Regions from separate parts of the Streptomyces sp. NPDC048142 genome, predicted to be linked through region 2. Evidence: predicted binding sites of a transcription regulator. Region 2 holds the regulator's gene; the other holds the start of a gene.

Region 1 (14,553 bases), on a different contig from region 2:
GGGCGGGGCCGGGCCCAGGCGGACGGGGTGCCGGTCGGCATCGACCAGCTGGGCCGTGACCTGAAGGCGGTCATCGACGCGGCGGCCCCCGAGGGCCCGCTGGTGCTGGCCGGGCACTCCATGGGCGGCATGACGATGATGGCGCTGGCCGACCAGTACCCGGCCCTGATCCGCGACCGGGTCGCCGCCGTCGCGCTGGTCGGCACCTCCGGCGGCAGGCTCGGCGAGGTGAACTTCGGGCTGCCGGTGGCGGGCGTGAACGCGGTGCGCCGGGTGCTGCCCGGTGTGCTGAAGGCGCTCGGTTCGCAGGCGGAGCTGGTGGAGAAGGGGCGGCGGGCCACGGCGGACCTCTTCGCCGGGCTGATCAAGCGGTATTCGTTCGGCTCCCGGGACGTGGACCCGGCGGTCTCCCGGTTCGCGGAACGGCTGATCGAATCCACCCCGATCGATGTGGTCGCCGAGTTCTACCCGGCCTTCACCGAACACGACAAGAGCGGCGCGCTGCCCGCGTTCCGGGACGTGCCCGTGCTGATCCTGGCCGGGGAAAAGGACCTGGTCACGCCCAGCTCGCACAGCGAGGCCATCGCGGACGTCCTGCCCGACGCCGAGCTGGTGATCGTGCCGGACGCCGGGCACCTGGTGATGCTGGAACACCCGGAGACGGTCACCGACCGGCTGGCCGACCTGCTCGTACGCAGCGGCACGGTGCCGGCCGCTAACGTTGACGGACATGGAAGCACCGCACAACAGCCCGGCCACTGAGGCCGCTCCCGAGTCCGTGGGGACGACCGCTCCGGAGTCCGCCGGGGCCGTTCCCGTACCTGGATCCGTACCCGTAACCGCGCCCGTACCCGCACCTGTGTCCGTACCCGAAGCCGTCACGGTCACGCTCACCGTCACCTCCCCCGAACAGATGCAGGACCTGGGCCGCCGCCTCGCCCGGGTCCTGGCCCCCGGTGACCTGGTGATGCTCACGGGCGAGCTGGGCGCCGGGAAGACGACCCTGACCCGGGGCCTCGGCGAGGGCCTCGGCGTGCGCGGCGCGGTCACCTCGCCCACCTTCGTCATCGCCCGTGTCCACCCCTCGCTGGTCGGGGGCCCGGCGCTCGTCCACGTCGACGCGTACCGCCTGGGCGGCGGGCTCGACGAGATGGAGGACCTGGACCTCGATGTGTCGCTGCCGGAGTCGGTGGTGGTCGTGGAGTGGGGGGACGGCAAGGTCGAGGAGCTGGCCGACGACCGGCTGCGGGTCCTCATCGACCGTGCGACCGGCGACACCGACGACGAGCGGCGCGAGGTGACCCTGGTCGGCATCGGGGCGCGCTGGGCGGGGCTGCGGGCGGACCTGGCGTAGCGCGGCGGCCTCTTCCCGACAGGATGTCGGTACATTGTTGCGCGGGGGACCGTGGTCGTGGTCACATGGATACGAGACGTGGTTAGGTCTACCTAACCACGCCCTCCACCGGAGCACCCAGGAGGCATCCATGCCGACGCCCGAGCGCGCAGCGCGGCCGCAGCCGCGACCGACTCCGTCCGCCCTGTCGATGAAAGACCTGCTGGCCGCGTGCGCCGCGGCCACCGCGGTCTCCACCCCGCCGAGCGACGCGGCGGACGAGCCGGAGGAAGCGGAGGGCGGCGGCGCCCGCGGCGCCGTTCCCCCGCCGGCCAGGCGCGACGCCGCGTAGATAAAGACGTGGTTCAGGCGCGACGCCGCGTAGATGAAGACGTCGTTCAGGCGCGACGCCGCGCGGGAAGACGGGCGGGCCCTACGGGACGCCGCGCAGAAGGACGACCGGGTCCTACGGGACGCCGACGGCCTCCGCGTCCTACGGGACGCCGACGATCTTCGCTTCCTACGGCATGACGACGATCTTCGCGCCGACCGTCGCGAAGGTCCACATCGCGTTGCCGTCCGCGCGCTTCATCCGGATGCCGCCGGTCTTCGACGTCGGGTCCGGGCTGGCCATCGAGCCGTCCTGCGCCGCGCTGAAGCCGATCGTCACCTCGTTCACGCTCGCGAAGCGGACCACGTGCTCGATCGGGATGCCGTCCGAACCCTGGACCGTGCCCGAGCGCGAGGTGACCCGGTGGACCCCGGGGAGCGGGCTGACGGGGCTCGGCATCACGGTGAAGGTACGGATCGCCTCGTTGTCCTCGTCGACCAGCCACACCCGGCGGTCCTTCAGCGCGTACACGACCCGCTCGCCCTTGCCGGAAGCGGCCGGGACCGCCAGCGGGTCGGCCGTGGGCTCCGGCTTGGCGGAGGGCTGCGCCGAGGCCGAGGCGGACGTCTTCGGGCCGGGCGTGGACGCCACCGAGGCGGGGGCGTTCGCCGAGGCCTGGTAAGCGAGGAAGGCGACCGCGGCGACCGCCGCCGCAGTGAGCCCGGCCACGATTCCCGAGCTGCTCCTTGCCACCGTGAACTCCCCTTTCGGCGCCGCCTGCCGCATGTCGTACAAGCGTTTACGTCGTACCCGCGGATACCCGGTGACGGTAGCAGCAGGGAGTGTGCGGACCGGGACGCCGTACGGACGCCGTAACGCCGTCGGCGGAGCCGTAGGCTGTTTGCGTGCTCTTGCTCGCCATGGATACCGCCACGCCCGCCGTCACCGTCGCCCTGCACGACGGTACGTCCGTCATCGCCTCCTGGGGACAGGTCGACGCCCGCAGGCACGGGGAGCTGCTGCTCCCCGCCGTCGACCGGGTCCTGGCCGAGGCCGGGACGAAGCTCGACGCCGTGACGGACGTGGTCGTGGGCGTCGGCCCCGGCCCCTACACCGGCCTGCGGGTCGGCCTGGTCACCGCCGCCACCTTCGGCTCCGCCCTCTCCGTACCGGTCCACGGACTGTGCACCCTGGACGGTCTCGCGTACGCCGCCGGTCTGGAGGGCCTGGAAGGGCCGTTCGCGGTGGCGACGGACGCGCGCCGCAAGGAGGTCTACTGGGCGCGGTACGAGGACGCCCGCACCCGTACGGGCGAACCCGCCGTCGACCGGCCCGCCGACATCGCCGGGGCGCTCGCCGGACTGCCGGTGGTCGGCGCGGGCGCGGTGCTCTACCCGGACGCCTTCCCCGACGCGCGCGGCCCCGAACACGTCGCTGCCGGGGCGCTCGCCGCGCTCGCCGCCGAACGCCTCGCCGCCGGACCGGAGCTCCTGGAGCCGCAGCCGCTCTACCTGCGCAGACCCGACGCGCAGGTCCCGAAGAACTACAAGGTGGTCACCCCCGAGTGAGCGCCACCGCCGCCGTACTGCGCGAGATGCGCTGGTGGGACATCGCACCGGTGCTGGAGCTCGAACACGCGCTGTTCCCGGACGACGCCTGGTCGCCCGGCATGTTCTGGTCCGAGCTGGCCCACGCCCGTGGCCCCGGGGCCACCCGCCGCTACGTCGTCGCCGAGGACCCCGCCACCGGGCGGATCGTCGGCTACGCCGGGCTCGCCGCCCTCGGTGACCTGGCCGACGTCCAGACGATCGCGGTCAGCCGCGAGGCGTGGGGCACCGGCCTCGGCTCCGAACTCCTCACCGATCTGCTGAAGCACGCCACCGCCTTCGAATGCGCCACCGTGCTTCTTGAGGTCCGGGTCGACAACGCCCGCGCGCAGAAGCTCTACGAGCGCTTCGGTTTCGAACCGATCGGCTTCCGGCGCGGCTACTACCAGCCGGGGAACATCGACGCGCTCGTCATGCGCCTCACCGTGCAGGAGCCGGCAGCGGACGGGACCGCCCCGGAGCACGAACCGGAAACCGCACCAGAGACCGCACCAGAAACCGCACCAGAGACCGCACCAGAAACCGCACCAGAGACCGGGACTGAATGATGGCTGCCGACGAACCCCTCGTACTCGGCATCGAGACCTCCTGCGACGAGACCGGCGTCGGCATCGTGCGCGGGACGACCCTGCTCGCGGACGCCGTCGCCTCCAGTGTCGACACCCACGCCCGCTTCGGCGGCGTCGTCCCGGAGATCGCCTCCCGCGCCCACCTGGAGGCGATGGTCCCCACCATCGAACGCGCCCTGAAGGAGGCGGGCGTCAGCGCCCGCGACCTCGACGGGATCGCCGTCACCTCGGGCCCCGGGCTCGCCGGAGCCCTGCTCGTCGGCGTCTCGGCCGCTAAGGCGTACGCGTACGCGCTCGGCAAGCCGCTCTACGGCGTCAACCACCTCGCCTCGCACATCTGCGTCGACCAGCTGGAGCACGGCCCGCTGCCCGAGCCGACGATGGCCCTGCTGGTCAGCGGCGGCCACTCCTCGCTGCTGCTGGCCCCCGACATCACCAGCGACGTCCGTCCGCTCGGCGCGACGATCGACGACGCGGCGGGCGAGGCGTTCGACAAGATCGCCCGCGTCCTGAACCTCGGCTTCCCCGGCGGCCCGGTCATCGACCGCCTCGCGAAGGAGGGCGACCCGAAGTCGATCGCGTTCCCGCGCGGACTGACCGGCCCGCGCGACGCCCCGTACGACTTCTCCTTCTCCGGCCTGAAGACGTCGGTGGCGCGCTGGATCGAGGCGAAGAGCGCTGCGGGCGAGGAGGTGCCCGTACGGGATGTGGCGGCGTCCTTCCAGGAGGCCGTGGTGGACGTGCTCACCCGAAAGGCCGTCCGGGCCTGCAAGGACGAGGGCGTCGACCACCTGATGATCGGCGGAGGCGTCGCGGCCAACTCCCGGCTGCGTGCCCTGGCCGAGGAGCGCTGCGAGCGCGCGGGCATCCGGCTGCGGGTGCCGCGCCCCGGGCTCTGCACCGACAACGGCGCGATGGTCGCGGCGCTCGGCGCGGAGATGGTCGCCCGCAACCGCCGCCCCTCCGATCTGGAGCTGTCGGCGGACTCGTCGCTGCCGGTGACGGAGACGCACGTGCCGGGGGCGCAGCACGAGCACCCGCACGATCACGGCCACTCCCACGAACACGGCCACTCCCATGATCACGATCATGTGCACGAGATCAGCAAGGACAACCTGTACTCATGAGCGGCGCGACCATCGTCCTGATGTGGGAGGCCCGCGCCGCCGAAGGGCGTGGCGGCGAACTCCTGGAGTGGGCGCGGGCGCGGGCCGCCGAGCTGGCCAGTGAACCGCACCGCCGTGAACTGCTGCGCGCCCCGCAGGACCGGGTCCTGGTGATGACGTGGTGGCAGGACGCCTCGTACGCCGACGACCTCCCCGAACTCCCGGAGCCCGACACGGCCCTGATCACCCGCCCGGTGCACCGCTGGCGCTTCGAGGCCGTGGGCTGAGCGGCGGAGCCCGCCGGGGGCTCAGGCTCCCGCGTCCCGCGTCCCGCGCCGGATGAGGCCGTCCACGATCGCTTCCAGCTCCTCGACGGTCTCGTAGTCGGCGGAGTACTCCCGCCAGCGGTCCTTGATCCCGGCGAGCCGGGGCAGCTCCGCCGCGTCCTCCTCGGTGACCATCTCCGGGAAGAACTTCCGGCGCGAGGGGTTCTCCGCCCGGCGGGCCGCCGCCCTGCGGACGACCAGGTCCCCGTAGACGTAACTCCAGACCGTCCGGTACGCCCGCACCGAGCGGGCCGGGGAGAGGCCGCAGGCGAGCGCGCAGTCGATGATCTCCTCCACCATCCACAGGGCGTTGCGGTCGGTCAGCTCGCCCAGCGCCAGGACGTCCAGCACCCAGGGGATCCGGCCGATGATGTCGTGCATGTGCGCGGCCACCGCCACCAGGCGCTCGCGCGGGTCCTCGGGCAGCTCCGGGCGCGGGAACGCCGCCGCCGTGCCGGACAGGGTGAGCATCAGCAGCTCGTCCTTGTCCTGCACGTAGTGGTAGAGCGCCATGGGCGTGCTGCCCAGCTCCTTCGCCACCCGCCGCATGGACAGGGCGGCCACGCCCTCCTCCTCGATGATGCGGCGCGCGGTGGCGACCATCCTGTCCGGGTCCAGCCGACGGGGACGCCCCACGGGCCGCCCGGCGGCCGTGCCTGGTTTGCGGCCCGTCGCCGGGTCTTCCGGCTTCTTCGTTTTCTTCGTCTCTTCGGTCTTCTCGGTCTTCTCGGTGCCTGACACCTGGGCATTCTCTCCTTCCGGGGCTCGCTCCGGTCCGCTGCGGGGTCCTCCCGGCGCTTCGGTGTTTATTTTCTATACGTGTATGGTAATTCTCGGTCGAGGGAAGCGTGAAGGGGAAGGGGGGCGTCATGGGCGGCGAGGGGAAGAGCGGCACGGCGAGAGGGCCCGAGGGCGGGCCGGGGAGCGGGACGGGCAATGGGGCGGGGGACGGGGCGGGCACAGGGGAGCGGCATGCGCGGTGGCTGCTGGTGGTGGCGCTCACCGTGCAGTTCCTGGTGTCGCTGGACATGTCCGTGGTGAACGTCGCGCTGCCCGACATCCGCAGCGACCTCGGCTTCGGCGGGGACGGGCTGCTGTGGGTCGTGAACGCCTACGCCCTCGCCTTCGGCGGGCTCCTCATGCTCGGCGGCCGGCTCGCCGACCTGGCAGGACCCCGCCGCGTCCTGACGGCGGGTCTGGTGCTCTCCGGCCTGGCCAGCCTGGCCGGGGGGCTCGCCTGGTCGCCCGGGTCGCTGGTGGCCGCGCGGGCCGTCCAGGGCGTCGGCGCGGCGGCCCTCGCCCCGGTGGCGTTCGCCCTGATCACCCTCGCCTTCCCGGCCGGGCCCGCCCGGTCCCGGGCGCTCGGGCTGTGGGGCATGGCGGGCGCGGCGGGCGGCGCGGTCGGGGTGCTGGCCGGCGGGGTGCTCACCGACGCGACGGGCTGGCGGTCCGTGATGCTGGTCAACGTGCCGATCGTCGCCTTCGCGCTGGCCGCCGCCGCGCGCACCGGACCGGTCGGCGGCGGGCGGCGGACCGGGGCCCGGCTGGACGTGGCCGGGGCGCTGCTGGTCACGGCCGGGACGACGCTGCTGGTCCTCGGCCTTGTGCGGACCTCGGACCACGGCTGGTCCTCGGCGACCACGCTCGCCTCCCTCGGCGCTGCGGTGATCCTGCTGGCCGCCTTCGTCGCGGTCGAACGGCGGACCGCCTCCCCGCTGCTCCGCCCCGGCCTCCTGAAGGGGCGGCCGGTGCTGACCGCGAACCTGTTCTGCCTGCTGCTGGCCTCGGCCCAGTTCGGCGCGTTCTACTTCGTCTCGCTCTACATGCAGCTGGTCCTCGGGTTCGGCCCGACCGCCGCCGGGTTCGCGTTCCTGCCCTTCTGCGTGGGCGTCGTCGCGGGCGCGGTCCTCGCCACCCGCGCGGTCGCCGCGCTCGGCATCCGGCGGCTGATGACGCTGGGCGCGACGCTGGCGGCGCTCGGGATGGGCTGGTTCGCGGCGACGGCCACGGTCGACGGCAGCTTCCTCGTCTCCATCCTCGGCCCGTCGCTGCTCTGCTCCTTCGGCATCGGGCTGTGCTTCGTCCCGCTCGGCACGGCCGCGACGACCGATGTGGCCCCCGGCGAGACCGGCATGGCCTCGGGGCTGCTCAACAGCTCGCGGCAGGTCGGCGGATCGCTCGGCCTGGCGGTCCTGGTCACCGTCGCCGCCCAGGTCACCGGTGGCGGCACCGGGCTCAGTGAGCTGTCCTCGGGGTACGCGACCGCGTTCTGGGCCGCGGCGGGCCTCCTGGCGGCGGCCGCGCTGGCGGCGTACGTACTGCTGCCGGCGGAGGGCCGGGCGGGCGGTACGGGCCCGGTGGCCGTGGAGCAGGAGAGGGGGGCGGCCTCCCGGTGAGGCCGCCCGCGCATGGGTGACGCCTGGGGGCCCGGGGCGTGTCCGATGAGTCCGGGCTGCGGGTCCGGTCTACCTTCCACGACGTCCGGACCGGCCGGCCCGGACGCGTGGACGGCCCGACGAGGAGAAGACCATGCAGAAGATCACCCCCTGTCTCTGGTACGACGGTCAGGCGAAGGAGGCGGCCGAGCACTACGTAGCGATCTTCGGCGGTGACTCCCGCATCCGGGACATCACCTACTACGGCGAAGGGGCGCCCGGCGGCGCGGCGGGTTCCGTGCTCACCGTCGACTTCCGGCTCGCGGGCCAGGACTACATCGGGCTCAACGGAGGCCCGCAGTTCCCGTTCACCGAGGCGATCTCGCTCTCCGTCGACTGTGCCGACCAGGCCGAGGTGGACCGGTTCTGGGCCGCGCTCTCCGAGGGCGGCGAGGAGGGCCGGTGCGGCTGGCTCAAGGACAAGTTCGGGGTCTCCTGGCAGATCGTGCCGAACGAGCTGCCGCGACTGCTGGCCGACCCGGACCCGGCGAAGGCGGACCGGACCATGAAGGCGATGCTCGGCATGGGCAAGCTGGACATCCAGGCGCTGCGGGACGCCTGAAGGGGCGCGGTCCGGGGCCTGAACGGGCGTGATTCGGGGGCCTGAACGGGCGTGGTCCCGAGGTGCCCGGCACCCGCGCAGTCCCAGGCGCCAGGTACCCGCGTGGACCCAGGCGCCAGGCACTCGCGAGCTCCCGAGGTCCCCTGACACCCCGCGCCGTCCCGTGGCCCGAACGGGCGCGCGTCCCTTCGGGGCCGGATCGGTAGTGTTCTGCGCATGCCACGCCGTGCCCCGCTCCCGCCCCCTCCGCCGCCCGCCGAGATCCGCTCCTGGCCCGACCGCGAGGCGATGCTCGCCGACCGGGCCGTGGTCCTGGGTGAGCTGGTGCGGATGCATGTGGGGCCGGGGCGGCTCGGGCTGCTGTGGATGTGGGCGGCGCTCGCCGCGATCGGCTGGAGCCTGGTGGGCTCCGGGATCGTCATCGTCGAGCAGTCCGCCGACTTCTTCAGCGGCATCGCCGGACTGGTCAGCCTGGTCATCGGCGCGGCGGTCCTGGTCCCCGCCGTCGCCTTCGTCTGCCTCGGTGTCTCCCGGGACCGGAAGGTCCGCTCGCTGCTCACCGCCTGGGGTGCGCTGGACCGCGACCCGGAGCGCGACCGGCGGCTGCGGATGCCCGGGGCGAGCCTCGCCTGGCTGCTGCTGTCGTTCGCCCTGGGCGCGGTGGGGCTCGCTCTCTGCGTGCTCGGGCCCGCGAGCGCGCGGCCGGGCCGGGAGACGTACGGGCTCGTCGCCCTGGTGATGGGCGTCGGCATGGTCGCCTGGCTGACCGCGCTGATCGGCGGGGTCACGGCCCTGGCGCACCGCCGCTGGGTGGTGGGCGTCCTGATGGGGGCCGGTACGGGTGCCGGGTCCGGTACGGGCGCGGAGACCGGGGCGGTACTGTCCCCGGCCGCGACCCGGGAGGCCGATTCCGCCCGCCCGCCCTTCACCCGCGCCGGCGGCCCCGGCCACCGATGAGACGCTCCGGAGGCCGGCCCCGCCCCCCTCCGAGACGCTTCCGCGCCCCGGGGTGAGACGTTTCCGCCCCCGGCTTCCGCGCCCCGGCTTCCGCGCCCCGGCTTCCGCGCCCCGGCTTCCGCGCCCCGGCTTCCGCCCCCGGCTTCCGCCCCCGGCTTCCGCCCCCGGCTTCCCGGTTTCAACTCAGCGGATGGCCGATCAGCATCGTCGGAGCCCCCGCCACCCGGGTCAGGAACACCGTCGCCGCGTGCGGTCCGCTCAGCTTCATCCGGCGGCGCAGCTCCTCCGGTTCGACCGCCGAGCCGCGCTTCTTGACGGTCAGTACGCCGACCTTCCGCTCCCGCAGCAGCGCCTTCAGCTTCTTCATGTTGAAGGGCAGCTGATCGGTGATCTCATAGCCCGAGGTGTACGGGGAGGAGTACCGCGCATCGCTCGTGACGTACGCGATCGTCTCGTCCACCAGCCGCCCGCCGCACCGCTCCACGATGTCGGCGACCAGATGGGCCCGGATCACCGCGCCGTCCGGCTCGTACAGATAGCGCCCGACCGGGCCCACGGGCGGGGCGGGCAGCGGGGCCGGGGCGGTCAGGGTCGCCCCGGCGGGCAGCAGCGTGGCCCGGAACGCACCGGCCGCGAAGCCCTCCCCGTACCAGAGCACCGCCTCCTTCACATCGCCGCCGTCCGAGATCCACTCCGCCTCCGCCTCCGGGCCGATCGCCTCGTGCGGGATGCCCGGGGCGATCTTCAGCGCCGCCCTGGGGGCCTTCAGCGCGGCGGCCGTCGCCCAGGACAGCGGCGGTGAATAGGCCTCCGGGTCGAAGATCCTGCCCCTGCCTCCCCGCCGCGCCGGGTCCACGAAGACCGCGTCGTACGGGGCGGTGTCGATCTCCGTGACATCGGCGCACCGCACCTCGATCAGCCCGTCCAGGCCGAGCGCCTCGGCGTTCGCGCGGGCCACCTCGGCGGTCAGCGGGTCGCGGTCCACGGCCAGGACGGAGATCCCGGCACGGGCCAGCGCGAGGGCGTCGCCGCCGATGCCGCAGCACAGGTCGGCCACGCTCCGCACGCCGAGCCCGGCGAACCGGGCGGCGCGGTGGCCGGCGACCGAGGTGCGGGTGGCCTGCTCGACGCCGTTGGGCGTGAAGTACATCCGGTACGCGTCCTCGGCCCCGAACTTCGCCACCGCCCGCTGCCGCAGCCGGGCCTGGCCCAGGGCCGCCGACACCAGCTCCGCCGGGTGCGTGCGGCGCAGCCGGGTCGCGGTGGCCAGCTCGTCGGCGGGGTCGTGGTCGCGCAGCTCGGCCAGCAACTGCTCGCCCTCGGGGGTACGCAGCGCGGCGAAGGCGGCGCGGGCGGGGTCGTCGGACGGGGCGTCGGGGGTCGTTGCGTTCACCCGGTCCATTGTGGCCGGTGCGCCGGAGTGGGCCGGCCGGGGGACGGGGCGGGGCCGCTCGCGGTGTCGAAAGGGTGCGGGGGCCGACGGCTGGCAGGATGCGGCGCCATGCAGCTAGTACGACAAAAAGAAAAATCAGCCATGAAGCGGAACAGGTCGGGCGTCGTCGTGCTGGCGGCCCTGCTGGCCGCCGCCGTCGCCTCCGGATGCGCGGCGGAGGCGGGCGGCAGCGGCGCGGGAGCCCCCGGCGGGCCCGCCGCCGGGGGAGGGGGGAAGGCCGGGCCGCAGGCCGGACCGGCCCGCACTCTCGACACGTACGCCGAGGAACTCAAGAAGAAGCAGGCCGCACGCGCCGTCGCCGCGAAGAAGTGGAAGCTCGACAAGACCCCGCTCGCGGCCCCCGAGCCGCCGAGGACGAAGCCGCGCATCACCACCCGTAAGGGGTTCGAGGTCCGGGACGACGCCGGGCTGCCGCCCGTCTTCACCACCGTTCCGACCAAGGAGAAGATCGTCTTCCTGACGATCGACGACGGGGCGGAGAAGGACCCCGAGCTGCTGCGGATGATGACCGAACTGGACATCCCGTACAGCGCGTTCCTCAGCGACTACGTCACCAACGACGACTACGGCTACTTCAAGAAGATGCAGAAGCGCGGAGTGGTCATCAGCAACCACACGCTCAACCACCGCTATCTGCCCGGACTGTCGTACGCCGAACAGAAGCGGGAGATCTGCGGCCAGCAGGAGAAGATCCTCAAGCACTACGGGAAGCGGCCCACCCTCTTCCGCCCGCCCTACGGCAACTACAACCGCGACACCCTCGTCGTCGCCAAGTCCTGCGGGATCACCGCCGTACCCCTGTGGTCCTCCGAGGCCTTCCCCGACCACATGGAATGGCGCGAGTGGGACCGCGACCTGCACCCCGGCGACATCGTCCTCACCCACTTCCGGGGCAAGGAGGACTGGAAGGGCTCGATGCCCGACATGATCCGCCGGGTCATGAAGACCATCACGGACAAGGGGTACGCGGTGGCGAAGCTGGAGGACTACGTCTGACCGGTTGATCCGGCCGGTCCGGTTGATCCGGCCGGTCGGAGGGTCCGGTCGGAGGACCCGATCGGGGGCGGCGCGAGGATGTGAATTGGCACTCCGCTTGACCGAGTGCTAACCGCGGTCATAGTCTCAGGTCTGGCACTCCCCCCTGGAGAGTGCCAGCACCACCTTGTGCGACAGGACAGATCCGGCACCCGCGACGACGGATCGGTCTGGTCGCCGACCACAGACTGTTAAACCCCGTGAGATCTCCGAAGGGGGAGACCGGATCGTGTCGACCACCAGCTCCAAGGTTGCGATCAAGCCGCTCGAGGACCGCATTGTGGTCCAGCCGCTCGACGCCGAGCAGACCACGGCTTCCGGCCTGGTCATTCCGGACACCGCGAAGGAGAAGCCCCAGGAGGGCGTCGTCCTTGCTGTCGGTCCGGGCCGCTTCGAGAACGGCGAGCGGCTTCCGCTCGACGTCAAGACCGGCGACGTCGTCCTGTACAGCAAGTACGGCGGCACCGAGGTGAAGTACAACGGCGAGGAGTACCTCGTCCTCTCGGCCCGCGACGTTCTCGCGATCGTCGAGAAGTAACTCACCCACGTTTGCCTGTGTTCTGCGCCCCTGGCCCCCTGCGAAATAACTAGCCGGGCGGCGAGGGGCGCAGTTCATTTTGAGAGGGAACACAGCCCATGGCGAAGATTCTGAAGTTCGACGAGGACGCCCGTCGCGCCCTTGAGCGCGGCGTCAACAAGCTTGCCGACACGGTCAAGGTGACGATCGGCCCCAAGGGCCGCAACGTCGTCATCGACAAGAAGTTCGGCGCTCCCACCATCACCAACGACGGTGTCACCATCGCGCGTGAGGTCGAGCTCGACGACCCGTACGAGAACCTCGGCGCCCAGCTCGTCAAGGAGGTGGCGACCAAGACCAACGACGTAGCGGGTGACGGCACCACCACCGCGACCGTCCTGGCCCAGGCGCTCGTCCGCGAGGGCCTGCGCAACGTCGCCGCCGGCGCCTCCCCGGCCGCCCTGAAGAAGGGCATCGACGCCGCGGTCAAGGCCGTGTCCGAGGAGCTCCTCGCGACCGCCCGCCCGATCGACGACAAGTCCGACATCGCCGCCGTGGCCGCGCTCTCCGCGCAGGACACCCAGGTCGGCGAGCTCATCGCGGACGCGATGGACAAGGTCGGCAAGGACGGTGTCATCACCGTCGAGGAGTCCAACACCTTCGGTCTGGACCTGGAGTTCACCGAGGGCATGGCCTTCGACAAGGGCTACCTGTCCCCGTACATGGTGTCCGACCAGGAGCGTATGGAGGCCGTCCTCGACGACCCGTACATCCTGATCCACCAGGGCAAGATCGGCTCCATCCAGGAGCTGCTCCCGCTCCTGGAGAAGGTCATCCAGGCCGGCGCCTCCAAGCCGCTCCTGATCATCGCCGAGGACGTCGAGGGCGAGGCGCTCTCCACCCTCGTCGTCAACAAGATCCGCGGCACCTTCAACGCCGTCGCGGTGAAGGCCCCGGGCTTCGGCGACCGCCGCAAGGCCATGCTCGGTGACATCGCCACCCTCACCGGTGCGACCGTCATCGCGGAAGAGGTCGGCCTCAAGCTCGACGGCGCCGGTCTCGACGTGCTGGGCACCGCCCGCCGCGTCACCGTCTCCAAGGACGACACGACCATCGTCGACGGCGGGGGCAACTCCGACGACGTCAAGGGCCGCGTCAACCAGATCAAGGCCGAGATCGAGTCCACGGACTCCGACTGGGACCGCGAGAAGCTCCAGGAGCGCCTCGCGAAGCTGGCCGGCGGCGTGTGCGTCATCCGCGTCGGCGCCGCCACCGAGGTGGAGCTCAAGGAGAAGAAGCACCGCCTCGAGGACGCCATCTCCGCGACCCGCGCCGCTGTCGAGGAGGGCATCGTCTCCGGCGGTGGCTCCGCCCTCGTCCACGCCGTGAAGGTCCTGGAGGGCAACCTCGGCAAGACCGGCGACGAGGCCACCGGTGTCGCGGTCGTCCGCCGCGCCGCCGTCGAGCCGCTGCGCTGGATCGCCGAGAACGCCGGCCTGGAGGGTTACGTCATCACCTCCAAGGTCTCCGAGCTCGACAAGGGCCAGGGCTTCAACGCCGCCACCGGCGAGTACGGCGACCTGGTCAAGGCCGGCGTCATCGACCCGGTCAAGGTCACCCGCTCCGCCCTGGAGAACGCCGCGTCCATCGCGTCGCTGCTGCTCACGACCGAGACCCTGGTCGTCGAGAAGCCGGCCGAGGAAGAGGCCGACGCCGGTCACGGCGGCCACGGCCACTCCCACTAGTACACGCGGTACCTTTCGGTACGCATGAGGCCCGGCACCCCCGTCGCGGGGGCGCCGGGCCTCGGTGCGTTCCGGCTCACGCAGGGACGGGACGGTACGGGACCGACCGCGGCTCATGGCATGGCTGCCCGTACGAGCTGGGCGGCCGGACACGGGAGAGGCGGAGCCACCCCCGTATCGAGCCGACCCCGTACCAAGCACCCCCGTACCGAGCCGACCCCGTACCAAGCACCCCCGTACCCAGCACCCCCGTACCGCGCACCGCCGTACCGCATCCCCGTGCCGCCGCACCCCCCGTATCACCGCACCTGGCACGGCGAACCGGCTACTGCGGGCCGTACTTGCGCCCCGTCCGCGAGGTGACCCCGCCGAGCAGGCCCCGCGGGGCGACCTTGACCAGGCCCATCAGCGCCTTGTAGCGCGGGTCCGGGATCGACAGCGTCTTCCCCCGGGCCAGATCCGTCAGCGCCGCGGACACCAGCTTGTCCGCGTCGAGCCACAGCCAGCCCGGGATGTTGTCCGTGCCCATCCCGGCCCGCTCGTGGAACTCCGTCCGCACGAACCCGGGGCACAGCGC
Region 2 (14,553 bases):
CCTCCGCCGCGCTCGGCTTCGGCTTCCGCGTCGGCTTCCTCGGCCTGCTCCACCTGGACGTGGTCCGCGAGCGGCTGGAGCGCGAGTTCGGCCTCGACCTGATCGCCACCGCCCCCAACGTGGTCTACCGCGTCGAGATGGAGGACGGCACCGAGCACGTCGTCACCAACCCGAGCGAGTTCCCCGAGGGCAAGATCGACAAGGTGCACGAGCCGGTCGTCCGCGCCACGGTGCTGGCCCCGAGCGAGTTCATCGGCGCGATCATGGAGCTGTGCCAGGGCCGGCGCGGCACCCTGCTCGGCATGGACTACCTCTCCGAGGACCGGGTCGAGATCCGCTACACCCTGCCGCTCGCGGAGATCGTCTTCGACTTCTTCGACCAGTTGAAGTCCAAGACCCGGGGTTACGCCTCCCTCGACTACGAGCCCACCGGCGAGCAGTCGGCCCACCTCGTCAAGGTCGACATCCTGCTGCACGGCGACAAGGTGGACGCGTTCTCCGCGGTCACCCACAAGGACAAGGCGTACGCGTACGGCGTACGGCTCGTCGCCAAGCTGCAGAAGCTCATCCCCCGGCAGAACTTCGAGGTGCCGATCCAGGCCGCCATCGGCGCCCGGGTCATCGCCCGTGAGACCGTCCGCGCCATCCGCAAGGACGTCCTCGCCAAGTGCTACGGCGGTGACATCTCCCGTAAGCGGAAGCTGCTGGAGAAGCAGAAGGAGGGCAAGAAGCGGATGAAGATGGTCGGCAACGTGGAGGTTCCCCAGGACGCCTTCATCTCCGTCCTGTCGACCGACGAGTCAGCGGGAGAGAGCAAGGGCAAGAAGTAGCCCGCGCCGACGCCTGTCGATGAGCAGTCCGGAGGGCCCCCGTGCCGCAGCATTGGCATGGGGGCCCTTTCGTTATGAAAGCGGCGGCACGTTGCCTCTTACGTGGCGGACAAGTGCGCTCTACTCTGATCACGACTCGATGGTTACCGGCCAGTTAAACAAGCCGAACAAGCAGGTTGCGCAGCAGGACGAGCGCAGGACGAGAGCCAGAACGAGCGCAGGTCGAGCCAGGACGAGCGCAAGCAGGACGAGAGCAAGCAGGACCAGTGCCAGGGCGAGAGCAGTAGGACGACAGCAGCAGGACAGCAGCAGTCGCCCGTATCAAAGAAGCCGGTCGTAGCAATGCCGCAGGCCCGGAGGACGTCGTGAGCGACACACAGACCTTGATCGATAACCGGCCGCCCTCCGTGGCGGCCCTCTTCATCGACCGCGTGGCGGCGACGCCGGACGGGGAGGCGTACCGCTATCCGGTGCCGTCGGCCTCGGGCGAGGGTCCCGATGACTGGAAGTCGCTGAGCTGGGACCAGGCCGCGGAGCGGGTCTACGCGATCGCCGCCGGGCTGATCGCGCTCGGCGTGCGGCCGGAGGAGCGGGTCGCCCTCTCCTCGGCCACCCGGGTGGAGTGGATCCTCATCGACCTCGGGGTGATGTGCGCGGGCGCCGCGACCACGACGATCTACCCCTCCACGAACTCCGAGGAGTCCGCGTTCATCCTGGCCGACTCCGAGAGCCGGATCCTCATCGCGGAGGACGCCGAGCAGCTGGCCAAGGCCCGCGAGACCCGTGCCGACCTGCCCGACCTCGCCCATGTCGTGGTCATCGACCCGGCCGGCGTCGAGCCCGCCGAGGACGACCCCGAGGGCTGGATCATCACTCTCGCGGAGCTGGAGGCCCAGGGCGCCGAGCTCCTCGCCAAGACCCCGGACGCGGTCACCGAGCGGGTCGCCGCGATCACCGCCGACCAGCTCGCCACCCTGATCTACACCTCGGGCACCACCGGCCGCCCCAAGGGTGTACGGCTGCCGCACGACAACTGGTCGTACATGGCCAAGGCCACCGTCTCGACCGGGCTGATCAACGCCGACGACGTGCAGTACCTCTGGCTGCCGCTCGCCCACGTCTTCGGCAAGGTCCTCACCTCCGGTCAGATCGAGGTCGGCCACGTCACCGCCGTCGACGGCCGCATCGACAAGATCATCGAGAACCTGCCGGTGGTCCAGCCGACCTACATGGCCGCCGTGCCCCGGATCTTCGAGAAGGTCTACAACGGGGTCGCCTCCAAGGCCCGCGCGGGCGGCGGCGCCAAGTACAAGATCTTCCAGTGGGCGGCCGGAGTCGCCCGCGAGTACGCCAAGGTCTCCCAGGACAACTTCCGCCGCACCGGCAAGGCGTCCGTCCCCTTCGCGCTCGGCGCCAAGCACAAGGTCGCCGACGCCCTCGTCTACTCCAAGATCCGCGAGGCCTTCGGCGGCCGGCTCCGCGCCTGCGTCTCCGGCTCCGCCGCCCTCGCCCCGGACATCGGCTACTTCTTCGCGGGCGCGGGCGTCCACATCCTGGAGGGCTACGGACTCACCGAGACCAGCGCGGCCTCCTTCGTCAACCCGGGTGAGGCCTACCGCACCGGCACGGTCGGCAAGCCGCTCCCCGGGACCGAGGTGCGCATCGCGGACGACGGCGAGATCCTGCTGCGCGGCCCCGGCGTCATGGAGGGCTACCACAAGCTGCCCGACAAGACCGAAGAGGTCCTGGAGTCGGACGGCTGGATCCACACCGGGGACATCGGGGAGCTGTCGGTCGACGGCTACCTCCGCATCACCGACCGCAAGAAGGACCTGATCAAGACGTCCGGCGGGAAGTACGTCGCCCCGGCGGAGGTCGAGGGTCAGTTCAAGGCGGTCTGCCCGTTCGTCTCCAACATCCTGGTGCACGGCGCGGACCGTAACTTCTGCACCGCGCTCATCGCGCTCGACGGCCCCACCGTCCTCGGCTGGGCCGCCGAGAACGGACTGGAGGGCAAGTCGTACGCGGAGGTGGTCGCCGCCCCGCAGACCGTCGAGCTGATCGACGGGTACGTCAAGCGCCTCAACGAGGGCCTCCAGCGCTGGCAGACCATCAAGAAGTTCCGCCTCCTGCCGCGCGACCTGGACGTCGAGCACGGCGAGCTGACCCCCAGCCTCAAGCTGAAGCGGCCGGTCGTCGAGCGGGAGTACCAGGGGCTCATCGACGAGATGTACGCGGGTTCGCGCGAGGCGTAGACGCGAGGCGCAGGACCTGTCACGACCTGTCACGAACCGCCCCGGGGGCTCGGCCCCGGGGTGCACGGGCGGGGCGTCCGGACACCCACGTGTCCGGCCGCCCCGCCCGCCGAGGCGACGGCCGAGCGGATCCGGCGGGCCGTGCACGAGTTCGCCGAGCAGCCCCCGACGACGTGGCCCTGCTGGTGCCGCACGCGGGGTGCGGAACAGGCGGAGAAGAGACCCGGTAGGGGAAGCCTCCACGGCGAGCGACAATGGACGGTATGCCTTCCGTACTGCCCGATGGTGAGCCCGTGCCCGACGACGGGGCGCTGCCCCGCCACGCCCTGGAAGGCGCAGCCGACCGCCCGCTCGGCTTCTACCTGCACGTCCCGTACTGCGCCACCCGCTGCGGCTACTGCGACTTCAACACCTACACCGCCACCGAGCTGCGCGGCTCCGGCGGGGCGCTGGCCTCCCGCGACAACTACGCCGCCCACCTGATCGGAGAGGTCCGCCAGGCCCGCAAGGTCCTCGGCGACGACCCGCGCCCGGTCCGCACGGTCTTCGTCGGCGGCGGCACCCCCACGCTCCTGCCCGCCGCCGATCTCGTGACGATGCTGGCGGCGATCAGGGACGAGTTCGGGCTCGCCGAGGACGCGGAGATCACCACCGAGGCCAACCCGGAGTCCGTCGACCCCGCCTATCTCTCCGCCCTGCGCGAGGGCGGCTTCAACCGGGTCTCCTTCGGTATGCAGAGCGCCAAGCAGCACGTCCTGAAGATCCTGGACCGCACGCACACCCCCGGCCGCCCCGAGGCCTGCGTCGCCGAGGCGCGCGCGGCGGGCTTCGACCACGTCAACCTCGACCTGATCTACGGCACCCCCGGCGAGTCCGACGACGACTGGCGGGCCACCCTGGACGCCGCGATCGGTGCGGGCCCCGACCACGTATCCGCGTACGCCCTGATCATCGAGGAGGGCACCCAGCTCGCCCGCCGCATCCGGCGCGGCGAGATCCCGATGACCGACGACGACGCGCACGCCGACCGCTATCTCATCGCGGACGAGGCCTTCGCCGCCGCCGGCTTCGACTGGTACGAGGTCTCCAACTGGGCCACCACCGAGGCCGGCCGCTGCCTGCACAACGAGCTGTACTGGCGCGGCGCCGACTGGTGGGGCGCGGGACCCGGCGCCCACAGCCACGTCGGCGGGGTCCGCTGGTGGAACGTGAAGCACCCCGGCGCCTACGCCCAGGCGCTCTCCGAGGGCCGCTCGCCCGGCGCCGGCCGCGAGATCCTCGGCCAGGAGGACCGCCGGGTCGAGCGGATCCTGCTGGAGCTGCGGCTGCGCGAGGGCTGCCCGCTGGACCTCCTGAAACCCGACGGCCTCGCCGCCTCCCGCCGCGCCCTGACCGACGGGCTGCTGGACCCGGAACCGTACGGGAAGAACCGCGCGGTCCTCACCCTGCGCGGGCGGCTCCTGGCCGACGCCGTCGTCCGCGACCTGGTCGACTGAGCCGGACGCGGGGCCTCACGGCTTGCAGTCCTTCGCCGTCAGCGGCGGCGCGACCCCGGCGGGCTTGCCGCAGACATGGGTCCGCTCGGCGCTCGGCCCGGGGCGGACCACCTTGACGATGTTGAGACCGTGCACGTTGTCGGAGACCGAGGATCTCGCCCGGCTGAACGAGATCGTCCCCGTGGGCATGTTGTTGAGGTCCACCGTGTGCAGCGTCGCCCACGTCTCCGCCGCGCTCCGGCGCTTGTCGCCGCGCGCCGCCGCGTCGTACAGGGCCGCCGTCGCGCTGTAGGAGATGACGGTCTGCCCACTGGCGAACAGCTCGTCCTCGTACGCCGGACGCCCCGAGGCCATGGCGGCGATCTCCCCGTCGGGGTGCAGCGCCCGCAGCGTGCGGTAGGCGTCCCCGTAGAAACCGAGGTTCTTTCCCCGGTCCAGCGGGGCGAGCGAGCTGTGGTAGAGCGTGACGTTCGCCGCAATGGACGTGCTGTCGTCGAACGTGCCCTTCGCCAGATCGTCCCCGGTGAACACCGTCATCCTCCGGTCCGAGCACCCGGTGGTGCCCGACAGACCCGCCATCAGCGTCGGCACGTCCTCGACGCGCCCCGCGAAATACAGCGCGTCCGGGACCCGCTCGGCCTGGCAGATGCTGGTCAGCGGGGCGTTCAGACTCGCCCCGCCGGCGAGGTCGTAGGACACGTCCCGGCCCAGCGAGAAGCCCGACGTCCGCAGCATCTTCTTGCCCGCGGCCCGCTGCTCGGCGGTGTACCGGTCCAGATCCCCGTTACGGTCCCCGCGCGACAGCACGATCGCGTGCGGGCGGTCCAGCTCCTCGGCGACCTGCCGGGCGACCAGCCCGAGCGCGTACGTCTGCTCCTCGTCCGTCGCCGCGAGGCCGAAGTAGTTGGGGAACCGGCGGGGCAGATCGCCGCTGGAGTTCGTCGTGTTCACCAGCGGCAGCCCCGCATCGCGCAGCAGCCCCGTCGCGTCGTCGCTCTCGTAGGTGTTGCGGCCCAGACCGACCACCCCGACCACCGACGGGTCCCGCCGGGCCACCTCGATGATCTTCCGTACGGCGGTGATCTGCCGCAGCATGCCCTCACCGCCGTTGGCGGTCAGCACCCGCAGCTTCACCGACCGGCCCACGGTCTTGTTCACCGCGTGCTGCTGGAGATAGACGCCGGTCAGCTCCTCCAGGCCCTTGCGGGTCGCCTCCCGGTTCCTGCCCGTGGCGGTGAGCGGACCGGCGTACACGACCGTCACATACGCGTCGCCCGGCTCGATGTCGTCGTTCTCCTCGCGGATCGCCTGCTCGATCCGTTCGAACGTGATGCCCTTCCCGGCCCCGTTCAGCTCCAGAGCGTTGCCCCGGGCGAAGAACACCTCGGGCGCGGTCGCCACCCCGACGCACTCCCGGCCGCCCTCGGGACCGGCCCGGACCGCGTCCGTGCTGCGGTCGGTCAGCGGCCCGTGGCAGTACGTATCGCGCCAGTGCCCGGCCCACAGGAACGCCCCCAGCAGACTGCCCACGACGAGCACGGCGATGCTCGCCCGCGACATCACCCACCACGCCCAGGTCCGCCGCACCCGGTGGGTGACGAGCTGCGCGTGCGCGTGCTCATGGGTCAGTTTCTCGGTGGACAGCGGGAGCAGCAGCACCCACGCCAGGGTCGCGGCCGCCACCGGCGACTGGCCCAGACTCAGATCGTCGACCCAGCGTTCGTAGCGGGCCCGAGCCCCCGAGGAACCGGCCGACGCACCCGGACCCGGCCGCTCCGGGGGCAGCGGCGGGGTGTGCCGCATGATCTCCGGGGCCGGCAGCGAGGCGAGCAGCAGCAGCGGATCCACCTCGCTGCGCCGCGACCGTACGTTGTTGATCGCGTTGATCAGCAGGATGCCGCCGTTGTCCTGCGTGGCCCGGGGCAGGAGCACCACCGGCGGGACCGTGCGCTTGCTGCGCCGCCAGTCCAGGGAGCGCGGGCGGTAGTTGTGCCGCAGGTCCTCCAGCAACGCCTGCACCCGCAGCTCCAGATGGAACTGGCGGGCGTGCTCGTCGCCCGCCCCCGCGTCCGCCACCCGCTCCGCGACCGCCGCCGCCCGCGCCCGGATCACCCGCCACGAACCGCTCGGCGAGAACCACGACCAGCCGTCCGAGGGGTGGCCGGTGCTGGACGCGGCCAGGGACGAGGTGGTGGCCAGCCACCGGCTGGCCCGGCGCAGCCACAGCAGCGGCGGCGCGGCCCGGCTCGCCAGGCTCACCACGACGAGCCCGAGCAGCGCGACGGCCGCCACCAGCACCGTCAGCAGCCAGCCGATCTCCCCGAGCAGCACGCTGAGCAGGGTGATGAAGAGCGCGCCGATGAACGTCTCGGGCCGCACCGACTGCCGCAGCGTCTCCCACCGGGTGCCCCGGCGCGGCCGGCCGGACCGCCAGCGCAGCCGGCTCAGCTGCTCCAGAATCCTTTCCTCACGCACCTCGGAAGTGTTCCCGTCGGACTGCTCGACCACTGTCGCGGTGGCCTGCTCGATCGCCCCGAGCAGCCGGGAGCGGGGAAAGGCGAAGGTCTTGTACTGGGTGTTCTCGCGGGTCTCCCACGGCTTCCCGGAGAGGGTGCGCACCATGTCGAGCGCCGCCTCGTACGGGGTGGCCCCCTCGCCCTCCAGCAGCCGCACCGGCACCCGGCGCAGCTCGTTGGCCCGGTGCACCTGGTGGACGATCTGCTCCACCCGGGCGTCGATCTCCGGCCCGGCCCCGGCGTCCGCCGCCTGGGCCACCACGAGCGGCATCACCGGCCGGTTGACCCGGTACCGGTCGATCAGCTGCTGCATCAGGTGGAAGACGGCCGAGGCCGCCTCGTTGTCCGCGCTTTCCTGCCACGTCCCGCGCACCATCGCCCCGCGCCTTCCCCCGTGAGCCCTCCGGCTCCCCGTAACCTCTCGGCCCGTGGACCGCTTGCCCGTTCTCCCCCCTCGAAAACCGATGGTGCGGGTGGGACGCGGGCATTCATAGGGATCGGCACGTGATCCTCTTCGGCCGGCCCGGACCAGACCCCGGACCAGACCCCGGACCAGACCCCGGACCAGACCTGGATCAGACCTGGATCAGGCCGGACCAGACCTCGGAATCAGTCCGGAAGGGTGACGAAGTCGATCAATTCCTCCACCCGGCCCAGCAGTTGGGGTTCGAGGTCCTTGTAGCTGCGGACCCTGGACAGGATGTGCTGCCAGGCCGCCCCGGTGTTCTCCGGCCACCCCAGCGCCCGGCACACGCCCGTCTTCCAGTCCTGCCCCCTCGGCACCACCGGCCAGGCACCGATCCCCACCGACGACGGCTTCACCGCCTCCCACACGTCGATGTACGGGTGCCCCACCACCAGCACATGCGCGCCGGTCACCCGCTCGGCGATCCGGGACTCCTTGGATCCGGGCACCAGATGGTCCACCAGCACCCCCAGCCGGGCGTCCGGCCCCGGCGCGAACTCCCCGACGATCGCCGGAAGGTCGTCCACGCCCTCCAGGTACTCCACGACCACGCCCTCGATCCGCAGGTCGTCGCCCCACACCCGCTCCACCAGCTCCGCGTCGTGCCGGCCCTCCACATAGATCCGCCCGGCCCGCGCCACCCGGGCCCGCGCCCCGGGCACCGCCACCGAACCGGATGCCGTACGGGTGGGACGCACGGGACCGCCGGGGCCCGGCCGCACCAGCGTGACGACCTTGCCCTCCAGCAGGAAACCGCGCGGCTCCATCGGGAACACCCGGTGCTTGCCGAAGCGGTCCTCCAGGGTCACCGTCGGCCCCTGGGCCGTCTTCTCGCAGCGGATCACCGCCCCGCAGAAGCCGGTGGCGATCTCCTCCACGACCAGATCGGGTTCGGCGGGCACCTCGGGCACGGGGGCGGACCGCTTCCACGGCGGGGTCAGGTCCGGCTGGTAGCTGCGCATGGCTCGACGATATTCGCCGCGCCCGCCCGGGGCGTCGCGGACCCGGCCATGATCACCGGGACGCCCCGGTGACGACCCTGGATCACCCCGGAACGTTCCTATGTGGTCCAGAGGTCCCACCGGGGTTCACCTCTCGTCGAGGTCCACCTCGAACCGCTCCGCCAGCGACGCCCGCTGCGCCCGCACGAACGCCGCGTCCACCACGGCACCGTGCCCCGGTACGTACAGCGCGTCCTCGCCGCCCAGCGCCAGCAGCCTCTCCAGCGCGGCCGGCCAGCGCGAGGCGATCGCGTCCCGGCCCGCCTGCGGCTCGCCGGACTCCTCGACCAGGTCGCCGCAGAACACCACCGGAGGCTCGCCGTCCGTGCCCGGCACCAGCGCCGCGAGGTCATGGCCGCTGTGCCCGGGGCCCACGTTCGCCAGCAGCACCTGCCGGCCGCCGCCCAGGTCGAGCGTCCAGTCGCCGCACACCTCGTGGTGCGGGACCACCAGCGTGTCCACCGACCGGGCAGCCTCGTCCTCCGGGACCCCGTGACGCACCGACGAGGCGCACAGCTCCTCGGCCCCGTCCCGCAGCAGGGCCCCGACGCCCACCGCCCCGTACACCTGCGCCCCGGCGAACGCGGCCGTGCCCAGCACATGATCGAAATGCGGGTGACTCAGTGCGATATGCGTCACTCTCCGCCCGAGCAGCGCCTCGGCCTGCCGCCGCAGTTCCACGCCCTCGCGCAGCGTGGAGCCCGTGTCGTACAGCAGTACGCCGTCCGGCCCGGCGACCAGCGCGACGGTGGCGTCCCAGCCCGGGAGCCGCCGTCTGCCGATACCGTTGCCCAACCGCTCCCAGCCGAAGTCTTCCCAAGAGACGTCCATACCACGACGCTATCGGCAACGACCTGCGCGGTCTCGGGGGAGCGGGCCGGTCGCCCTTGCCCCGGCCCCACCCCACCCCCGTACACTGGCCGCGGGGATTGCTGGCACTCGAACGTACCGAGTGCCAGTCGGATACCGGAGAGATCCGGAGGAAAACAGCTGGAGGTGTGCGCGATGCTCAGCGAACGCAGACTCGAAGTGCTGCGCGCCATCGTCCAGGACTACGTCGGCACCGAGGAGCCCGTCGGCTCCAAGGCGCTGACCGAGCGGCACCGGCTGGGGGTCTCCCCGGCCACCGTCCGCAACGACATGGCGGTGCTGGAGGACGAGGGCTTCATCGCCCAGCCGCACACGAGCGCGGGCCGCATCCCCACCGACAAGGGGTACCGCCTCTTCGTCGACAGGCTCGCGGGCGTCAAGCCGCTGTCCTCACCCGAGCGCCGGGCCATCCAGAACTTCCTCGACGGCGCGGTCGACCTCGACGACGTGGTCGGCCGGACGGTGCGGCTGCTCGCGCAGCTGACCCGGCAGGTCGCCGTCGTGCAGTACCCCTCGCTGACCCGCTCGACGGTGCGGCACGTGGAACTGCTGGCGCTCGCCCCCGCCCGGCTGATGCTCGTCCTGATCACGGACACCGGCCGGGTCGAACAGCGTATGATCGACTGTCCTGCCCCGTTCGGCGAGGCATCGCTCGCGGATCTGCGGGCCCGGCTCAACAGCCGGGTCGTCGGACGCCGCTTCGCGGATGTCCCGCGGCTGGTGCAGGAGCTGCCGGAATCTTTCGACAGCGAGGACCGGGGGACGGTTTCCACGGTTCTTTCCACCCTCCTCGAAACCCTGGTCGAGGAGACGGAGGAGCGGCTGATGATCGGCGGCACCTCCAATCTCACCCGCTTCGGACACGACTTCCCGGTGATGATCCGGCCGGTGCTGGAAGCACTGGAGGAACAGGTCGTCCTGCTGAAGCTGCTCGGTGAGGCAACGGACTCCGGCATGACCGTACGAATCGGGCACGAGAACGCCCACGAGGGGCTCAACTCCACGTCCGTCGTCGCGGTCGGCTACGGTTCGGGCGACGAGGCAGTCGCCAAACTCGGCGTGGTCGGACCGACCCGCATGGACTACCCCGGAACGATGGGAGCGGTACGCGCAGTGGCACGTTACGTCGGACAGATCCTGGCGGAGTCGTAAGTGGCCACGGACTACTACGCCGTACTCGGCGTGCGCCGCGACGCATCTCAGGACGAGATCAAGAAGGCATTCCGTCGGCTCGCCCGCGAGCTGCACCCGGATGTCAACCCGGACCCGAAGACCCAGGAGCGGTTCAAGGAGATCAACGCCGCTTACGAGGTGCTGTCGGACCCGCAGAAGAAGCAGGTCTTCGACCTCGGCGGTGACCCGCTCTCCGCCAACGGCGGTGGCGGCGGTGGCGCGGGCGGTTTCGGAGCCGGCGGCTTCGGTAACTTCTCCGACATCATGGACGCGTTCTTCGGCAACGCCGCGCAGCGCGGGCCCCGCTCGCGGACCCGGCGCGGCCAGGACGCCATGATCCGGCTGGAGATCGACCTCAACGAGGCGGCCTTCGGCACCACCAAGGACATCCAGGTCGACACGGCCGTCGTCTGCAACACCTGCAGCGGCGAGGGCGCGGCCCCCGGCACCTCGGCCCAGACCTGTGACATGTGCCGCGGCCGCGGCGAGGTCTCGCAGGTCACCCGGTCCTTCCTGGGCCAGGTCATGACCTCGCGGCCCTGCCCGCAGTGCCAGGGCTTCGGCACGGTCGTGCCCACCCCCTGCCCGGAGTGCGCCGGCGACGGCCGCATCCGCTCCCGGCGCACGCTCACGGTCAAGATCCCCGCGGGCGTCGACAACGGCACCCGCATCCAGCTCGCCGGTGAGGGCGAGGTCGGCCCCGGCGGCGGCCCGCCCGGCGATCTGTACGTGGAGATCCACGAGCTGCCGCACGCCGTCTTCCAGCGGCGCGGCGACGACCTGCACTGTACGGTCACCATCCCCATGACGGCCGCGGCCCTCGGCACCAAGTGCCCGCTGGAGACGCTGGACGGCGTGGAGGAGATCGACATCCGGCCCGGCACCCAGTCCGGCCAGTCCGTGCCCCTGCACGGGCGCGGGATCACGCATCTGCGCGGTGGCGGCCGGGGCGACCTGATCGTGCACGTCGAGGTGATGACCCCCTCCAAGCTCGACGCGGAACAGGAGCGGCTGCTGCGGGAGTTCTCCAAGCTGCGCGGCGAGGAGCGGCCCCTGGGTCAGTTCCAGCCAGGTCAGCAGGGGCTCTTCTCCCGGCTGAAGGACGCGTTCAACGGTCGCTGAACCGCTTTCCCCCTTTCACCGCACCGCCCGCCGGTTCTGTACCGGCGGGCGGTGCTGCGTACAGCGGGAGAACCGGTCAGGCTGCCGGCTGGCTGATTCGGCTCCGTGCACGGGCACGTGGCACGATGCGGTCATGTCCTCCGAGTTGACCGATCTCTGCCGGTATCCGATCGTGCAGGCCCCGATGGCGGGCGGCGCGTCCGGACCCCAGCTCGCCGGGGCCGTCGCCGATGCCGGCGGGCTCGGATTCCTGGCCGCCGGGTACAAAACGGCGGACGGGATGTACAACGAGATCAAACAGCTGCGCCGGCTCACCGGCCGGCCGTTCGGCGTCAACCTCTTCATGCCGCAGCCCGTACTCGCCGACCCCAGCGCCGTCGAGGTCTACCGCCACCAGCTCGCGGGCGAGGCCGCCTGGTACGAGACCCCGCTCGGCGACCCGGACAGCAGCGGCGACGACGCTTACGAGGCGAAGGTCGCGATCCTGCTGGAGGACCCGGTTCCGGTCGTCTCCTTCGCCTTCGGCTGCCCCACCCGCGACACCCTCGACGCCTTCGCCAGGGCCGGGACGCACACCATCGTCACGGTCACCTCGGCCGAGGAGGCCCAGAGCGCCCAGTGGGCGGGCGCCGACACCGTCTGCGTCCAGGGCATCGAGGCGGGCGGCCACCAGTCCACCCACCGCGACGACCCGCAGGCCGGCCACACCGGCACCGGACTGCTCTCCCTCATCGCCCAGGTCCGCGAGACCGTGCAGATCCCGATCATCGCCGCCGGCGGCCTGATGCGCGGCGCACAGATCGCCGCCGTCCTCGCGGCGGGCGCGGACGCCGCCCAGCTCGGCACCGCCTTCCTGGTCTGCCCGGAGTCCGGGGCGCACCTGCTGCACAAGCAGGCCCTGACCAACCCGCTGTTCGTCCGCACCGAGCTGACCCGCGCCTTCTCCGGGCGGCCCGCCCGCGGCCTGGTCAACCGCTTCGTCCGCGAACACGGCCCGTACGCCCCCGCCGCCTACCCCCAGGTCCACTACGTCACCAGCGGGCTGCGCCGGGCCGCCGCCAAGGCCGGGGACGCCCAGGGCATGGCCCTGTGGGCCGGACAGGGCCACCGGATGGCCCGCGAACTGCCCGCCGGCGAGCTGATCGAACTGCTCGCCGCCGAACTGGAGGCCGCCCGGACGGCCCTGAGCATGAGGAGCCCCCGGTGACCGCACCGGTCTTCGTCGTCGAGCGGATGCCCACCGGGCCGGAGTTCGTCCTGGAGGGAACCGAAGGGCGGCACGCCGTCTCCGTCAAGCGGCTCAAGCCCGGTGAGGAGCTCGTCCTCACCGACGGCCTCGGCCACTGGGCGGACGGCGTCGTGCGCGCCGCCGAGGGCAAGGACCGGCTCACCGTCACCGTCCGCGCGGCCGTCCAGGAGGAGCCGGAGCCAGAACCCCGGATCACCGTCGTCCAGGCGCTCCCCAAGGGCGACCGGGGCGAGCTGGCCGTCGAGACGATGACCGAGACCGGCGTCGACGCGATCGTGCCCTGGCAGGCGGCCCGCTGCATCACCCAGTGGAAGGGCGAGCGGGGCGCCAAGGCCCTGACGAAGTGGCGCAGTACGGCGAGGGAGGCGGGCAAGCAGTCCCGCCGGGTGCGCTTCCCCGAGGTGTCCGACGCGCTGACGACCAAGCAGGTCGCCGCGCTGCTCGCCGACGCCGACTTCGCCGGGGTCCTCCACGAGGACCGCGACCACGACAGCACGCCGCTCGCCACCGCCGAACTCCCCGCCACCGGCTCCATCGTGCTCGTCGTCGGACCGGAAGGCGGCGTCTCACCGCAGGAACTGGCGGCCTTCGCCGAGGCGGGCGCCCGCCCCTACCGTCTCGGCCGCAGCGTGCTGCGTACGTCCACCGCGGGGACGGCCGCGACCGCGCTGCTGCTGGGACGTACGGGGCGCTGGGGGTGACCCCGGGCCGGACGGCCCCGGTGGCGCGGGGTCCGGCGATAGCATGCCCGTGTAACTGATCACCAGCGACGAGGAGGCCCGGCCATGGCGGGAGAGCCGCAGCCCGACTGCCTGTTCTGCAAGATCGTCTCGGGAGAGATCCCGGCGACCATCGTCCGCGAGAGCGGGACCACCGTCGCCTTCCGCGACATCAACCCGCAGGCCCCGACCCACGTTCTGGTCATCCCCAAGGTCCACTACCCGGACGCGGCCTCCCTCGCCGCCGCCGAGCCGCAGATCGCCGCGGACGTGCTGCGCGAGGCCGGAGCGGTCGCCGCCGACGAGAAGGTCGTCGACAGCGGCTACCGGATCATCCTCAACACGGGCTCCGGCGCCGGCCAGACCGTCTTCCACGCGCACGCCCACGTCCTGGGCGGCCGCGGCCTCCAGTGGCCTCCCGGATAACGGAGCCTCCCCCATGTCCGTACGCGAGCTGGTGGTGCTCGGCACCGCCAGTCAGGTCCCCACCCGGCACCGCAACCACAACGGCTATCTGCTGCGCTGGGACGGCGAGGGCATCCTCTTCGATCCCGGCGAGGGCACCCAGCGCCAGATGCTGCGGGCCGGGGTCGCCGCGCACGACATCCACCGGATCTGTATCACCCACTTCCACGGCGACCACTCCCTCGGGCTCGCCGGGGTGATCCAGCGGATCAACCTCGACCAGGTGCCGCACCCGGTGACCGCGCACTACCCGGCCAGCGGGCAGCACTTCTTCGACCGGCTGCGGTACGCCACCGCTTACCGCGAGACCGTCGAGCTGAACCGGGCCCCGGTCGCCGGAGCCGGCGGAGTCCTCGCCGCCACCCCCGCGTACACCCTGGACAGCGCGAAG

Evidence for each region. The regulator HrcA, encoded in region 2, represses chaperone genes, less so after heat shock. The targets are predictions, from matches to a motif close to TTNGCACTCNGNNNNNCNGAGTGCNAA.
Region 1: the regulator HrcA is predicted to act here: its motif matches at 11,761-11,787, upstream of groES (co-chaperone GroES).

Annotation. Positions count from the first base shown of each region.
Region 1 covers NZ_JBIDBC010000009.1:233,008-247,560, forward strand. The annotation lists gene ACGF2Y_RS15160 (alpha/beta fold hydrolase) at 1-762, shown strand, start outside; gene tsaE (tRNA (adenosine(37)-N6)-threonylcarbamoyltransferase complex ATPase subunit type 1 TsaE) at 731-1,354, shown strand; gene ACGF2Y_RS15170 (hypothetical protein) at 1,485-1,685, shown strand; gene ACGF2Y_RS15175 (hypothetical protein) at 1,854-2,450, opposite strand; gene tsaB (tRNA (adenosine(37)-N6)-threonylcarbamoyltransferase complex dimerization subunit type 1 TsaB) at 2,585-3,232, shown strand; gene rimI (ribosomal protein S18-alanine N-acetyltransferase) at 3,229-3,819, shown strand; gene tsaD (tRNA (adenosine(37)-N6)-threonylcarbamoyltransferase complex transferase subunit TsaD) at 3,819-4,967, shown strand; gene ACGF2Y_RS15195 (hypothetical protein) at 4,964-5,233, shown strand; gene ACGF2Y_RS15200 (TetR/AcrR family transcriptional regulator) at 5,255-6,013, opposite strand; gene ACGF2Y_RS15205 (MFS transporter) at 6,142-7,668, shown strand; gene ACGF2Y_RS15210 (VOC family protein) at 7,802-8,269, shown strand; gene ACGF2Y_RS15215 (hypothetical protein) at 8,486-9,226, shown strand; gene ACGF2Y_RS15220 (methyltransferase domain-containing protein) at 9,405-10,628, opposite strand; gene ACGF2Y_RS15225 (polysaccharide deacetylase family protein) at 10,761-11,675, shown strand; gene groES (co-chaperone GroES) at 11,944-12,252, shown strand; gene groL (chaperonin GroEL) at 12,351-13,976, shown strand; gene ACGF2Y_RS15240 (SDR family NAD(P)-dependent oxidoreductase) at 14,302-14,553, opposite strand, start outside.
Region 2 covers NZ_JBIDBC010000003.1:417,650-432,202, reverse strand. The annotation lists gene lepA (translation elongation factor 4) at 1-830, shown strand, start outside; gene ACGF2Y_RS06815 (AMP-dependent synthetase/ligase) at 1,196-3,085, shown strand; gene hemW (radical SAM family heme chaperone HemW) at 3,340-4,581, shown strand; gene ACGF2Y_RS06805 (hypothetical protein) at 4,597-7,473, opposite strand; gene ACGF2Y_RS06800 (DUF3097 domain-containing protein) at 7,707-8,525, opposite strand; gene ACGF2Y_RS06795 (MBL fold metallo-hydrolase) at 8,652-9,395, opposite strand; gene hrcA (heat-inducible transcriptional repressor HrcA) at 9,570-10,586, shown strand; gene dnaJ (molecular chaperone DnaJ) at 10,587-11,729, shown strand; gene ACGF2Y_RS06780 (nitronate monooxygenase) at 11,863-12,936, shown strand; gene ACGF2Y_RS06775 (16S rRNA (uracil(1498)-N(3))-methyltransferase) at 12,933-13,679, shown strand; gene ACGF2Y_RS06770 (histidine triad nucleotide-binding protein) at 13,764-14,123, shown strand; gene ACGF2Y_RS06765 (ribonuclease Z) at 14,137-14,553, shown strand, end outside.